DNA from 3 places in the Streptomyces sp. ActVer genome. Region 2 is predicted to be linked to each of the others. Evidence: riboswitches for the same ligand, from Rfam matches in the RefSeq annotation. Region 2 holds a riboswitch; each other region holds the start of a gene.
The links. A riboswitch is a leader RNA that binds a small molecule or an ion and turns the genes downstream of it on or off. The one in region 2 is predicted to bind cobalamin.

Region 1 (4,151 bases), on a different contig from region 2:
GGGTCTGCTCGCGCTGCTCGGGTTCATGGCGATCGCGGCCGGAGTCAAGGTCAGCAACGGGCAGTTGGCGATCCCGCAGCTCTTCGAGGACATGTTCCCGGCGTGGTTCGCGGGGGTGGCCTTCGCGGCGATCGGTATCGGTGCGCTGGTGCCTGCGGCGATCATGTCCATCGCTGCGGCGAACCTCTTCACCCGCAACATCTACAAGGACTTCATCCGGCCCGACGCGACGCCCGCCCAGGAGACCAAGGTCTCCAAGCTGGTCTCGCTGCTCGTGAAGGTGGGTGCGCTGGTCTTCGTCCTCACCATGGACAAGACGGTGGCCATCAACTTCCAGCTGCTGGGCGGGATCTGGATCCTTCAGACGTTCCCGGCCCTGGTCGGCGGCCTCTTCACCCGCTGGTTCCACCGCTGGGCGCTGCTCGCGGGGTGGGCGGTCGGCATGCTGTACGGGACGATCGCTGCGTACGGTGTCGCCTCGCCGACTCAGAAGCACTTCGGTGGTTCCTCGAAGGAGATTCCCGGGATCGGGGAGATCGGGTACATCGGTCTGACGGCGTTCGTCCTGAACGTGGTCGTGACGATCGTGCTGACCTTCGTCCTGAGGGCCCTCAAGGCCCCCGACGGCATCGACGAGACGTCCCCCGAGGACTACACGGCGGACGCGGGCGACAAGGGTGTCCAGGTCGAGCTGCCGCCGGCGACGGCGGGGGCGCGGCACTAGGTTGTCGCCCCCGGTCACGCAGCAGTCCGCGGTTACGCCGGCCGTTCGTTCACCTGATTCTGGCGAGGGTGTCACGACCCTGCCGCAGTGGCCGGCCGTGGGCTGAACCCGCCCTCCCCTCGCCTCCCCTCGGACGTCCCCGGCGCCGGTGCGCGAGAAACTCGGCGGCCCCACGCCGTACCCCTCGGGCACACTGCCAGGCATGGACATCGTGATCAGGCGGGCGAGGCCCGAGGAGTACGAGGCTGTGGGCGAGATCACCGCGCAGGCCTATCTCGGGGACGGGCTCCTCGACTTCGGGGAGAGCGACGAGTATCTGAGCGAACTGCGGGACGTCGCGAAGCGGTCCGCGGCCGCCGACGTACTGGTGGCCGTGCTGGGGACAGGCGTGGGCGAGCGGGTCGTCGGCGGCGTGACCTTCGTCCCGTCCGGCGGGCCGATGGCCGACATCGCGCGCGAGGGCGAGGCCGAGATACGGATGCTGGCGGTCGCCAAGGAGGCCCGCGGGCACGGGGCGGGCGCGGCCCTCGTGCGCGCCTGTGTCGAACGTGCCCGGTCCACGGACGGCTGCGTACGCGTCGTGCTGTCCACCCAGCGCACCATGCACAGCGCCCACCGCATCTACGGACGCCTCGGCTTCACCCGCGCCCCCGACCGCGACTGGAACCCGATCCCGGACCTCGACGACATCATGCTGCTCACCTACGAGTTGACACTCTGACACCCTCCGAAGCCGACACGACACAAGATGTGGGGGTGCTTCCCGAGCCCGGCACAAGATGTATGCTCATGCTCGCTGTCGCCGCAGGGGAATCCGGTGCGAATCCGGAACTGTCCCGCAACGGTGTACTTGTGCATGTCTGTCCCCAGAGGAGAGCCGTGCGCCTGGTCAGTCCGAGGACCTGCCGACAGCGTGCCCAGGCCACCCGGCCCGGGTGCCATGACGTCCGGGCCTCGCGGAGTGGGCCGGTGGACGCGGCGTACCGCTGCGCAGAGCGTGTACCCCCGTGTGCCCCGAACCCCTCCCCGCAGGCCCCGTGCCGAGCGAGGGAGAGCCCCACGTGACCATCGCGCCAGCCGATCCGGTCTCAGCGAAAGCGCCCCAGTACCAGCAGGACAGGGCCGAGGCCGACGGACCGGGAACCGTGTTGCTGCGGACCCTGACCGACCTCACCGCCGACCTTCCCGACGCCGATCCCGGCAGGGTCGCCGCCGCCGCGCTGCGCGGCCGGTCCTCCGTGGGGGCCGACGGGATCACCGCGGAGCTGCGCGAGCTGGCCACGGAGGCGGCCGCCGGCCTCATCTCCGAGGACCCCGTGTACTCGAAGCTGGCCGCCCGCCTGCTGATGATCGGCATCGCCGAGGAGGCCGCCTCGCAGGGGGTCAGGTCCTTCTCCGAGTCCGTCGCGGTCGGCCACCGCGAGGGCCTGATCGCCGACCGCACCGCCGAGTTCGTACGGACCCACGCGGCCCGTCTGGACGCGCTGATCGACCTCGAAGGCGACGACCGCTTCGGCTACTTCGGCCTGCGCACGCTGCACAGCCGGTATCTGCTGCGGCACCCGATCACGCGGTCCGTCATCGAGACGCCCCAGCACTTCATGCTGCGCGTGGCGAGCGGCCTCGCCGAGGACACTGTGCTTGATTCAGAAGCGGGAACCCGCGCTCTCGACGAAGTGGCCTCGCTGTACCGGCTGATGAGCCGCCTCGACTACCTGCCGTCCTCCCCCACGCTCTTCAACTCCGGTACGCGGCACCCCCAGATGTCGTCCTGCTACCTCCTCGACTCCCCGCTGGACGAGCTGGACTCCATCTACGACCGCTACCACCAGGTGGCCCGGCTCTCGAAGCACGCGGGCGGCATCGGCATCGCGTACTCCCGTGTCCGCTCGCGCGGTTCCCTGATCCGCGGGACGAACGGGCACTCCAACGGCATCGTCCCGTTCCTGAAGACGCTCGACGCCTCGGTGGCCGCCGTGAACCAGGGCGGCCGGCGCAAGGGCGCGGCCGCGGTCTACCTGGAGACCTGGCACTCCGACATCGAGGAGTTCCTGGAGCTGCGCGACAACACCGGTGAGGACGCCCGGCGTACGCACAACCTGAACCTCGCGCACTGGATCCCGGACGAGTTCATGCGCCGGGTGAACGAGGACCGCGTGTGGTCGCTGTTCTCGCCGGCCGACGTGCCCGAGCTGGTCGACCTGTGGGGCGAGGAGTTCGACGCCGCCTACCGCAAGGCGGAGGACCGGGGCCTCGCCAAGAAGACGATCCCGGCCCGCGATCTGTACGGCCGCATGATGCGCACCCTCGCGCAGACCGGCAACGGCTGGATGACCTTCAAGGACGCCGCCAACCGCACGGCCAACCAGACCGCGCTGCCCGGCCACACGGTCCACTCCTCCAACCTCTGCACGGAGATCCTGGAGGTCACGGACGACGGTGAGACGGCGGTCTGCAACCTGGGTTCGGTGAACCTGGGCGCGTTCGTGGACACGGCACCCGGGGCCACCGATGTCATCGACTGGGAGCGGCTGGACGCGACCGTCCGTACCGCCGTCACCTTCCTCGACCGGGTCGTCGACATCAACTTCTACCCGACCGAACAGGCGGGCCGCTCCAACGCCAGGTGGCGGCCGGTGGGCCTGGGCGCGATGGGTTTGCAGGACGTCTTCTTCAAGCTGCGGCTGCCCTTCGACTCCGCCGAGGCCAAGGCGCTCTCCACCCGTATCGCCGAGCGCGTCATGCTCGCCGCGTACGAGGCGTCCGCCGACCTCGCCGAGCGCAACGGCCCGCTGCCCGCCTGGGAGAAGACCCGTACCGCGCAGGGCGTGCTGCACCCCGACCACTACGACGTGGAGCTGAACTGGCCGGAGCGCTGGGCGGCGCTGCGGGAGCGGATCGCGACGACCGGCATGCGCAACTCGCTGCTGCTCGCGATCGCACCGACCGCCACCATCGCGTCCATCGCCGGTGTCTACGAGTGCATCGAGCCGCAGGTCTCCAACCTCTTCAAGCGCGAGACGCTCTCCGGCGAGTTCCTCCAGGTCAACTCCTACCTGGTGGCGGAGCTGAAGAAGCTCGGCGTGTGGGACGCGCAGACCCGGGAGGCGCTGCGCGAGTCGAACGGCTCGGTGCAGGGCTTCACCTGGGTGCCGCAGGACGTGCGCGATCTGTACCGCACGGCGTGGGAGATCCCGCAGCGCGACCTGATCGACATGGCCGCGGCCCGGACCCCGTTCCTGGACCAGTCCCAGTCGCTGAACCTGTTCCTGGAGACGCCGACCATCGGCAAGCTCTCCTCGATGTACGCGTACGCCTGGAAGTCGGGGCTGAAGACGACGTACTACCTGCGCTCGCGCCCGGCGACGCGCATCGCCCGTGCCGCAAGTTCGACATCCGTAACTTCTTTCCCCTCCCAGCAGTTGGA
Region 2 (4,151 bases):
GATCGACCTCGACACCTATGTGAAGGGCGTGCTCGACGGGAAGCGGGCGCTGGTGGCGCGCGCCATCACGCTCGTCGAGTCGACGAGGCCCCAACACCGGGAGATGGCACAGGAGTTGCTGACCGAGCTGCTGCCGCACAGCGGGAAGGCGCGGCGGATCGGCATCAGCGGTGTGCCGGGCGTGGGCAAGTCGACGTTCATCGACGCGTTCGGCACGCTGCTCACCTCGCTCGGGTACCGGGTCGCGGTGCTCGCCGTCGACCCGTCGTCGAGCCGGACGGGCGGGTCCATCCTGGGCGACAAGACGCGTATGGAGCGGCTGGCCGTCGATCCGGCGGCCTTCATCCGGCCCTCCCCGACCGCGGGCACGCTCGGCGGAGTCGCGAAGGCGACCCGGGAGTCGATCGTGGTGATGGAGGCGGCCGGTTACGACGTCGTACTCGTGGAGACGGTCGGCGTCGGCCAGTCCGAGACCGCCGTCGCGAACATGGTCGACTCCTTCCTGCTCCTCACCCTCGCCCGGACCGGGGACCAGTTGCAGGGCATCAAGAAGGGTGTCCTGGAGCTGGCCGACGTGATCGCCGTCAACAAGGCGGACGGACTGCACGAGCGGGAAGCCCGGGGCGCGGCAAGGGAGTTGGCGGGCGCACTGCGGCTGATGCATCCCGCCGACGCCGCCTGGACGCCACCGGTGCTGAGTTGCAGCGCCCGTGAGTCGACCGGCCTGGACACGGTCTGGGAGCGCCTCGAACAGCACCGTGCGCTCCTCGACTCGACCGGCCGCCTCGCCGCCAAACGCCGTGACCAGCAGGTCGACTGGACCTGGACGATGGTGCGCGACGAACTCCTCGGCCGCCTGCACGCCGACCCCGCCGTACGCGCCCTCGGACCCGACCTCGAACAGCAGGTCAGGGACGGCGAGTTGACGGCCACGCTCGCCGCCGAGCGCATTCTGCGGGCGTTCGGCGGCGAGACGCACTGAGCCGGAGCGAGACGGACTGAGCCGGAGCGCGGCGGACTGAGCGGGACCGGGGCGGACTGAGCAGCACCGGGTCGGAGTGGGCGTCGCAACGCGTGTTCACTCCGGCCGGTGCGCCACCGGGTACGGGACGAACGTGCTGCTGTTCTGGCCGATCCGCGGCGGGCGCCCCAGGGGCGGTGCGGCGCGCTGGGGGCAGTCGAGGCGTTCGCGGGTTCCACGTGTACGACCAGGGCTGAGGGGCCCGGGTCCGCCACCGGCTGAGGGGCCGGTGGCAGTTGGGGGACCAGTCGGGCGGCGCCACAGGAGTGGGGCGCCACCCGTCCGGTTCACCTGGGCGTTGCCTCGTACGACCGTCCGGCATATGGGCAAAGTTCCACGTCGCGGGGTCGCGCCCCCTAGGCTGGCCGGTGCAGCTGGTTCGCCCCGTCCGCCAGACGGGATGCGTCGCAAGAGGGAACCCGGTGGGAATCCGGGACTGCCCCGCAGCGGTGAGCGGGAACGACCGCCGTCATACGCACTGGGCCCCGAGAAGCGGGACCTGGGAAGCGACGGCCAGTAGGTGCCCTCCGTACGGAGGGCGTGCTCGCGAGTCCGAAGACCTGCCATCTGCCCGTACGCGACCGATCGCGTACGGACATCCCGGTGACCTCGTGGGCGGGTCGGCGTACATGTCCGGTGGACGACCGCGCCTTGCCGCGCGAGGTGCCTCTGCCGGGTGCGTCACCCCTTCGCGCTCACGTCCGTCCCGGGATCTCAGGGAGACATCTCGCGAAGGAGAGTTCCGTGACATCGAAGTCCGCAGCCGCGGCGGCACGGGCCACCGTGTACGGCTACCCCCGCCAGGGCAGGGGCCGGGAACTGAAGAAGGCGATCGAGGGGTACTGGAAGGGCCGCGTCGACGCCGACGCCCTCCGGGCCACCGCCGCCGAACTGCGCCGCACCAATTGGCGGCAGTTGGCCGAGGCCGGCATCCACGAAGTGCCGACCGGCGACTTCTCGTACTACGACCATGTCCTGGACACCAGCGTCATGGTCGGCGCGATCCCCGGGCGCCACCGCGCCGCGGTCGAGGCCGACGCGCTCGACGGCTACTTCGCGATGGCCCGCGGCACCCAGGACGTGGCGCCGCTGGAGATGACGAAGTGGTTCGACACCAACTACCACTACCTGGTCCCGGAGTTGGGCCCGGACACCGTCTTCACCGCCGACTCCGCCAAGCAGGTCACCGAGCTCCGCGAAGCCCTCGACCTGGGCCTCACCGCCCGGCCGGTCCTGGTAGGCCCCATCACCTATCTCCTGCTCGCCAAGCCCGCGCCCGGTGTGGCCGCCGACTTCGACCCCCTGACCCTCCTCGACCGACTGCTGCCGGTATACGCCGAAGTCCTCACCGACCTGCGGGCCGCGGGCGCGGAATGGGTACAGCTCGACGAACCCGCCCTGGTCCAGGACCGCACCCCGGCCGAACTGAGCGCCGCCATGCGCGCCTACCGCGACCTCGGCGCGCTCACCGACCGCCCCAAGGTCCTGATCGCCTCCTACTTCGACCAGCTCGGCGACGCGCTGCTCGTCCTCGCCAAGGCCCCGGTCGAGGGCCTCGCACTCGACTTCACCGAGGCCGCCGCCGCCAACCTGGACGCGCTCGCCGCCGTGGGCGGACTGCCCGGCAAGCGCCTGGTCGCGGGCATGGTCAACGGCCGCAACATCTGGGTCAACGACCTCACCAAGTCCCTCGCCACGCTCGGTACCCTGCTCGGGCTGGCCGACCGGGTCGACGTGGCCGCGTCCTGCTCGCTGCTCCACGTGCCGCTCGACGCCACCGCCGAACGGGACATCGAGCCGCAGATCCTGCGCTGGCTCGCCTTCGCCCGGCAGAAGACGGCCGAGATCGTCACCCTCGCCAAGGGGCTCGCCAAGGGCACGGGATCGATCACCGGCGAACTCGCCGCCAACCGGGCCGCCCTGGCCTCCCGCGCGAACTCGCCCATCACCCGTGACCCGGCCGTACGGGCGCGGGTCGGTGCGGTCACGGACGCCGACACCCGCCGCTCCCAGCCGTACGGCGAACGCGCCGCCGCACAGCGCGCCCACCTCGGTCTGCCCCTCCTGCCGACCACCACCATCGGCTCCTTCCCGCAGACCGCCGAACTGCGCGTCGCCCGCGCCGACCTGCGCGCCGGGCGCATCGACACGGCCGGCTACGAGGAGCGCATCAGGGCCGAGATCCAGGAGGTCATCTCCTTCCAGGAGAAGACCGGCCTGGACGTCCTCGTGCACGGCGAGGCCGAACGCAACGACATGGTCCAGTACTTCGCCGAGCAGCTGACGGGGTACCTCGCGACGCAGCACGGCTGGGTGCAGTCCTACGGCACCCGTTACGTCCGTCCGCCGATCCTGGCCGGCGACATCTCCCGCCCCGAACCGATGACGGTGCGCTGGACGACGTACGCCCAGTCCCTGACCCCGCGCCCCGTCAAGGGCATGCTCACGGGGCCGGTCACCATGCTCGCCTGGTCCTTCGTCCGCGACGACCAGCCGCTCGGCGACACCGCCCGCCAGGTCGCCCTCGCCCTGCGTGACGAGGTCAACGACCTTGAGACGGCCGGGACTTCGGTCATCCAGGTCGACGAACCGGCGCTGCGCGAGACCCTGCCGCTGCGCACCGCCGACCGCCCCGGCTATCTGGCGTGGGCCACCGAGGCGTTCCGCCTCACCACCGCCGGGGTCCGGCCGGACACCCAGATCCACACCCACATGTGCTACGCCGAGTTCGGCGACATCGTCCAGGCGATCGACGACCTCGACGCGGACGTCATCAGCCTGGAGGCCGCCCGCTCCCACATGCAGGTCGCCCGCGAACTGGCCTCGCACGGCTATCCGCGCGAGGCCGGACCCGGCGTCTACGACATCCACTCCCCGCGCGTGCCCAGCACGGACGAGGCAGCCGCCCTGCTGCGCAAGGGACTTGAGGCCATCCCTGCCGAACGGCTCTGGGTCAACCCCGACTGCGGCCTGAAGACCCGCGGCTGGCCCGAGACCCGAGCCTCCCTGGACAACCTGGTCGCGGCAGCGCACGCGGTACGCGCCGAACTGCCCACCGCCGACTGACCCGGCTGATCCGATCCGACCGGCCGGGGACACCCGTGTCCCCGGCCGTCACCTCTGAGGGCCT
Region 3 (4,151 bases), on a different contig from region 2:
TCCGTTGTGGTCGGCCGGGCGGAGGTCCTCCCGGTGCGTTGTCCGGGTGTAGACCGCGCCCATCCCGACGGCCAGCATCTCCTCACGCTTGTCCGGGAACCGTTCGGGGTCGACGACCAGCCGGGACAACTGGTTGACGAACTGCCAGGGCCCCACGGCGCAGCGTTCGGCAGCCGTCGCCGCGATCCGGGCGGTGTGCGAGTCGGTGATGTGGTCCAACTCCCGTTCCAGGGCGGCATCTTCGAGCACGATGCCGCTCCGCACGTCCGGCGGGATCACCCGCGAGGAGTGCGGGACGTGCAGGATCACAGGGGAGTCCGGCGCGCCGGCCACGAGACGGTGGGAAGCCGACACGTCGTTCATTCAGGAGTCCTCGATGCGGGCGCGTGGGGGTTGGTGGTGAAGCGGGTGCGGGTCGTGCGTCAGGGCATGTGGACCCTTCCTACTACACCAACCGGCCGAGCTGGAGGGGTGCGTGGGCCGCGCGGCGGACCGGCGAAAGTGGCCACCCCTCCAGCAGGGTCCGGGTTAAAGGCCGTCGCGGACCATGGCGGCGACGATCTGGACGTGGCGATTGGCCGCCGTGCTGGAGAACTCGTTCTCATAGTTCAGGCCGTAGGGCCAGAAGTGGCCGCCGCCGGTGGACAGCGTGGCACCCGAACCGTCGAACTGCTTGACGAGGGCCGTGGCCTGCGCTCCGCGCCAGGTACCGCTGCCTCCGAGGGAGGACCAGCCGGAGCTCGTGCCCACGCCGATGGTGTGGGCGATCTCGTGCAGCGCGGTCCGCTCGGTCATGTAGCCGCGGTTGCCGAAGCGGATCGTTCCGTTGATGTTGCCGTCGGCCGTCGGCACGCCCGGGTCGTAGCGGACGGTGATGGTCTTGCCGAGGTCGCTCACGTTGTTGTACCGGGTCACCGCGGCGTTCATGGCCGTCGTGATGAGGTTGTACGCCGTCTGCTGGTCCTGCGTGGGGTTGGCGGCCCGTTCGAGGGTCCAGGTGATGGTGGCCGCCGCCACCTGTTCCTTGGGGACCGGGGCGGCCTGGGGTGCGGCCTGCGCGACGCCGGGCCCGACCAGTAAGGCTCCCGTCAGCGCGGCTATGGCCACCTTCCTTCGCCAGGGCATGGTCGCTCGCTCAGTGGGCTCCGGGGTGTGTCGTGGGCTCATGGAGAATGACTCCTGTGTGTGGGGGGGATGTGGAGGTTGGGCTGTCGGGTGCGGAGATGACGGCTTGAACAGTCCACGCCGTGGCCGACATTTCAAGCATTGTTCGAGATGTCGATCGGGCGTACTGCTGTCGGAACCTCCGCCAGTATCCAGTCGCTGACTGCGACGTCAAGTGACCCAGCCCATCCGCCATTTCCCCGGTTTGCTACGCTCCCGTCGCTGCCTGTGAGGGAAGTCCGGTGAGAGTCCGGCGCTGACCCGCAACGGTGTGCGTGGCGAACCCATGATTCGTCGCGTGAGCCCGATCGCCCGTAGGTGGTGCGACCCGTTGACTGCTCGCCGTGGACTGCGAGAGGGGACCGCACGGCCTGCGTGTCGTACGGGCTGCCTCCTTTCTTGACGTTCAGGCGGCCTCAGATGAAGGACCGCCCCGACCGTGCGCCGAAGTCCGATCCCGAGCCCGAGCCGCATATCCGTCGTGCCGTTGGCCGTTGGGCTCGGGCTGCTGCTCCTCGTGTCGATCGTGTGCGGGGTGGCTCTCGGGGCCGCAGGGGTCGGCTGGGCCGACGTGAACCGGTTTCTGTGGGCCGGGTTCACCGGCAGGACTGTGCATACCGGGGATGTCGCCGCGTACACCATCGTCTGGGAGATCCGTCTGCCGCGTGTCGTGCTCGGCGCTGTCGTCGGAGCGGGGCTCGCGGCCGTCGGTGTGGCGGTGCAGGCCATGGTGCGCAACGCGCTCGCCGATCCGTTCGTGCTGGGTATCTCCTCGGGCGCCGCCGTGGGCGCCAACGCCGTGATCCTGCTCGGCGCCTTCGCGGGGCTGGGGGTTTGGGCGCTGTCGCTGTCGACGTTCGTATCTGCTCTCGCGGCGATGGTCCTCGTGTACTCCGTGGCCCGGTCGGCGCACGGGCTGACGCCGCTGCGGCTGATCCTGACGGGGACGGCTCTGGCGTACGGCTTCGAGGCCGTCACGACCGTGATGGTGTTCGGCGCGGCCCGGGGCGAGGCGGCCCGGTCGGCGATGATGTGGCTGCTGGGGAGCCTGGGCGGCGCGACGTGGGCGCAGGTGCCGCTCGCCGCCGTGACCGTGGCGGCCGGGTGGGCGTGGCTGCGGTGGCGCGCCGAGGCGCTCAACGCGCTTGCCATGGGTGACGAGACCTCGGCCGCGCTCGGTGTCCAACCGGCGCGGCTGCGCCGGGAGTTGTTCCTTGTCAGCGCGGCTGTGACCGGGACCGTGGTCGCGGTCAGCGGGGCCATCGGGTTCGTCGGACTGATGGTGCCGCATGTCGTGCGGATGCTCCCGGCGGCGGGCAGCATACGGCTCGACGGGGACGACGTGCACGCCATGTCGCCCCGGGCCGCCGCCCGGGTGCTGGCCGCACTGCCGCAGGAGTCGTCGGCCGAGTTCGACTTCACCGTCGCCGAGGTGGTCGACATGGGCCGGCTGCCGCACCGGGACCGTACGGCCGCCGGGGACCGCTCCGTGTGCGCGGACGCCATGGCCCGCACGGGTGTCACACACCTAGCCGACCACGGGTTCCTCGCGCTGTCCGGCGGTGAGAAGCAGCGCGTCCTCATCGCCCGCGCCCTCGCCCAGCAACCCAGGGTGCTCGTGCTCGACGAACCCACCAACCACCTCGACATCGCGCACCAGTTGGACGTGCTCTCGCTGGTCAGGGCCAGCGGCCTGACCGTGCTGGCCGCCCTGCACGACCTCAACCTGGCCGCCGCGCGATCTCCTGTACGTCATCGACGGCGGCCGAATCGTCACCTCGGGACCGCCGCACGACGTGCTCCAACCCGACCTGCTGGCCGGGGTGTTCGGGGTCCGCGCGCATCCCGTACGGCATCCGGAGACCGGCGCCGTACAGCTCCTCTTCGACCGGATCCCGCTCACCACCTCGTAAGGATCCCCATGCGCAAGTTCCTCGCCGCTGCCCTCTGCCTCGCCGCGACTGTCACGACCGCCGGTTGCGGCGCCAGTGTCGAGTCGTCCGACAACGCGAAGTCCTCGTCGGTCAGCCTGACCAACTGCGGCCGGAAGGCGACGTACGACAAGGTCCCGGAGCGGGTGGTCACGAACGACGTAGGGATCACGGAGCTGATGTTCGCGCTCGGCCTTGAGGACCGTATGGCCGGGTTCGCCATGCCCGACGACAAGGGCGATCTCAGCGGCGTGCCCTGGAAGGACGGCTACGACAAGGTGAAGTGGCTGTCGAAGGACCAACTCACCAAGGAGAACGTCCTCGACGCCCGCGCCGACCTCGTCTTCGCCGGCTGGAACTACGGCTTCCGCGACGACAGCGGCTTCACCCCCGAGGCGCTGAAGAAGCTCGGCATTCCCTCGTACATCCTCACCGAGTCCTGCCGCAACGGCCGCACGAAGACCTCGCGCGGCCTCATGCCACCCCTGGACGCCCTGTACGCCGACCTCACCAACCTCGGAAAGCTGTTCGGCGTCGAGAAGCGCGCGGCCGCGCTCATCGCCGACTTCAAGAAGCAGATCGCCGACGTCCGGGCGAAGGCCCCCGAGGGCGCCGAGCGGCCCAAGGTCTTCCTCTACGACAGCGGGCAGGACCAGCCCTTCACGTCCGGCCGTTACGCCGCCCCCGAGCAGGTCATCAGCGAGGCAGGCGGGGTCAACGTCATGCACGACATCGCCGACTCCTGGACCACCGTCGGCTGGGAGAGCGTCGTGGAGCGCGACCCGGATGTCATCGTGATCTGCAACTACGGGGACGTGAGCGCCGAGCAGAAGAAGAAGTTCCTGCTCTCCTACGCCCCGCTGCGCAACGTCTCCGCCGTCAAGCACCGGCGGATCTTCGTCCTCGACTACGTCGACCTCGTCGAGAGCCCCCGGAACCCCGCGGCCATCGCCCGCCTCGGTGCGTACCTGCGGACGACGGTCGAGTGACCTCGCCCTGGCCCTTAAGAAGGTCAGTCGGACGGAATACTCTGCTGGTGTGAGTGAACGAGGAATG

Region 1: another riboswitch for cobalamin. It lies ahead of O3Q52_RS09825 (ribonucleoside-diphosphate reductase subunit alpha); the one in region 2 lies ahead of metE (5-methyltetrahydropteroyltriglutamate--homocysteine S-methyltransferase).
Region 3: another riboswitch for cobalamin. It lies ahead of O3Q52_RS05990 (FecCD family ABC transporter permease); the one in region 2 lies ahead of metE (5-methyltetrahydropteroyltriglutamate--homocysteine S-methyltransferase).

What each region holds. Positions count from the first base shown of each region.
Region 1 covers NZ_JAPWHT010000042.1:7,182-11,332, reverse strand. The annotation lists gene mctP (monocarboxylate uptake permease MctP) at 1-724, shown strand, start outside; gene O3Q52_RS09830 (GNAT family N-acetyltransferase) at 927-1,445, shown strand; cobalamin riboswitch at 1,478-1,649, shown strand; gene O3Q52_RS09825 (ribonucleoside-diphosphate reductase subunit alpha) at 1,786-4,151, shown strand, end outside; gene iscB (RNA-guided endonuclease IscB) at 4,151-4,151, shown strand, end outside.
Region 2 covers NZ_JAPWHT010000321.1:5,370-9,520, reverse strand. The annotation lists gene meaB (methylmalonyl Co-A mutase-associated GTPase MeaB) at 1-982, shown strand, start outside; cobalamin riboswitch at 1,380-1,604, shown strand; gene metE (5-methyltetrahydropteroyltriglutamate--homocysteine S-methyltransferase) at 1,766-4,087, shown strand.
Region 3 covers NZ_JAPWHT010000021.1:35,462-39,612, forward strand. The annotation lists gene O3Q52_RS05980 (N-formylglutamate amidohydrolase) at 1-363, opposite strand, end outside; gene O3Q52_RS05985 (hypothetical protein) at 529-1,125, opposite strand; cobalamin riboswitch at 1,356-1,499, shown strand; partial or broken gene O3Q52_RS05990 (FecCD family ABC transporter permease) at 1,619-2,470, shown strand; partial or broken gene O3Q52_RS05995 (ABC transporter ATP-binding protein) at 2,471-3,077, shown strand; gene O3Q52_RS06000 (ABC transporter substrate-binding protein) at 3,086-4,084, shown strand; gene O3Q52_RS06005 (PadR family transcriptional regulator) at 4,134-4,151, shown strand, end outside.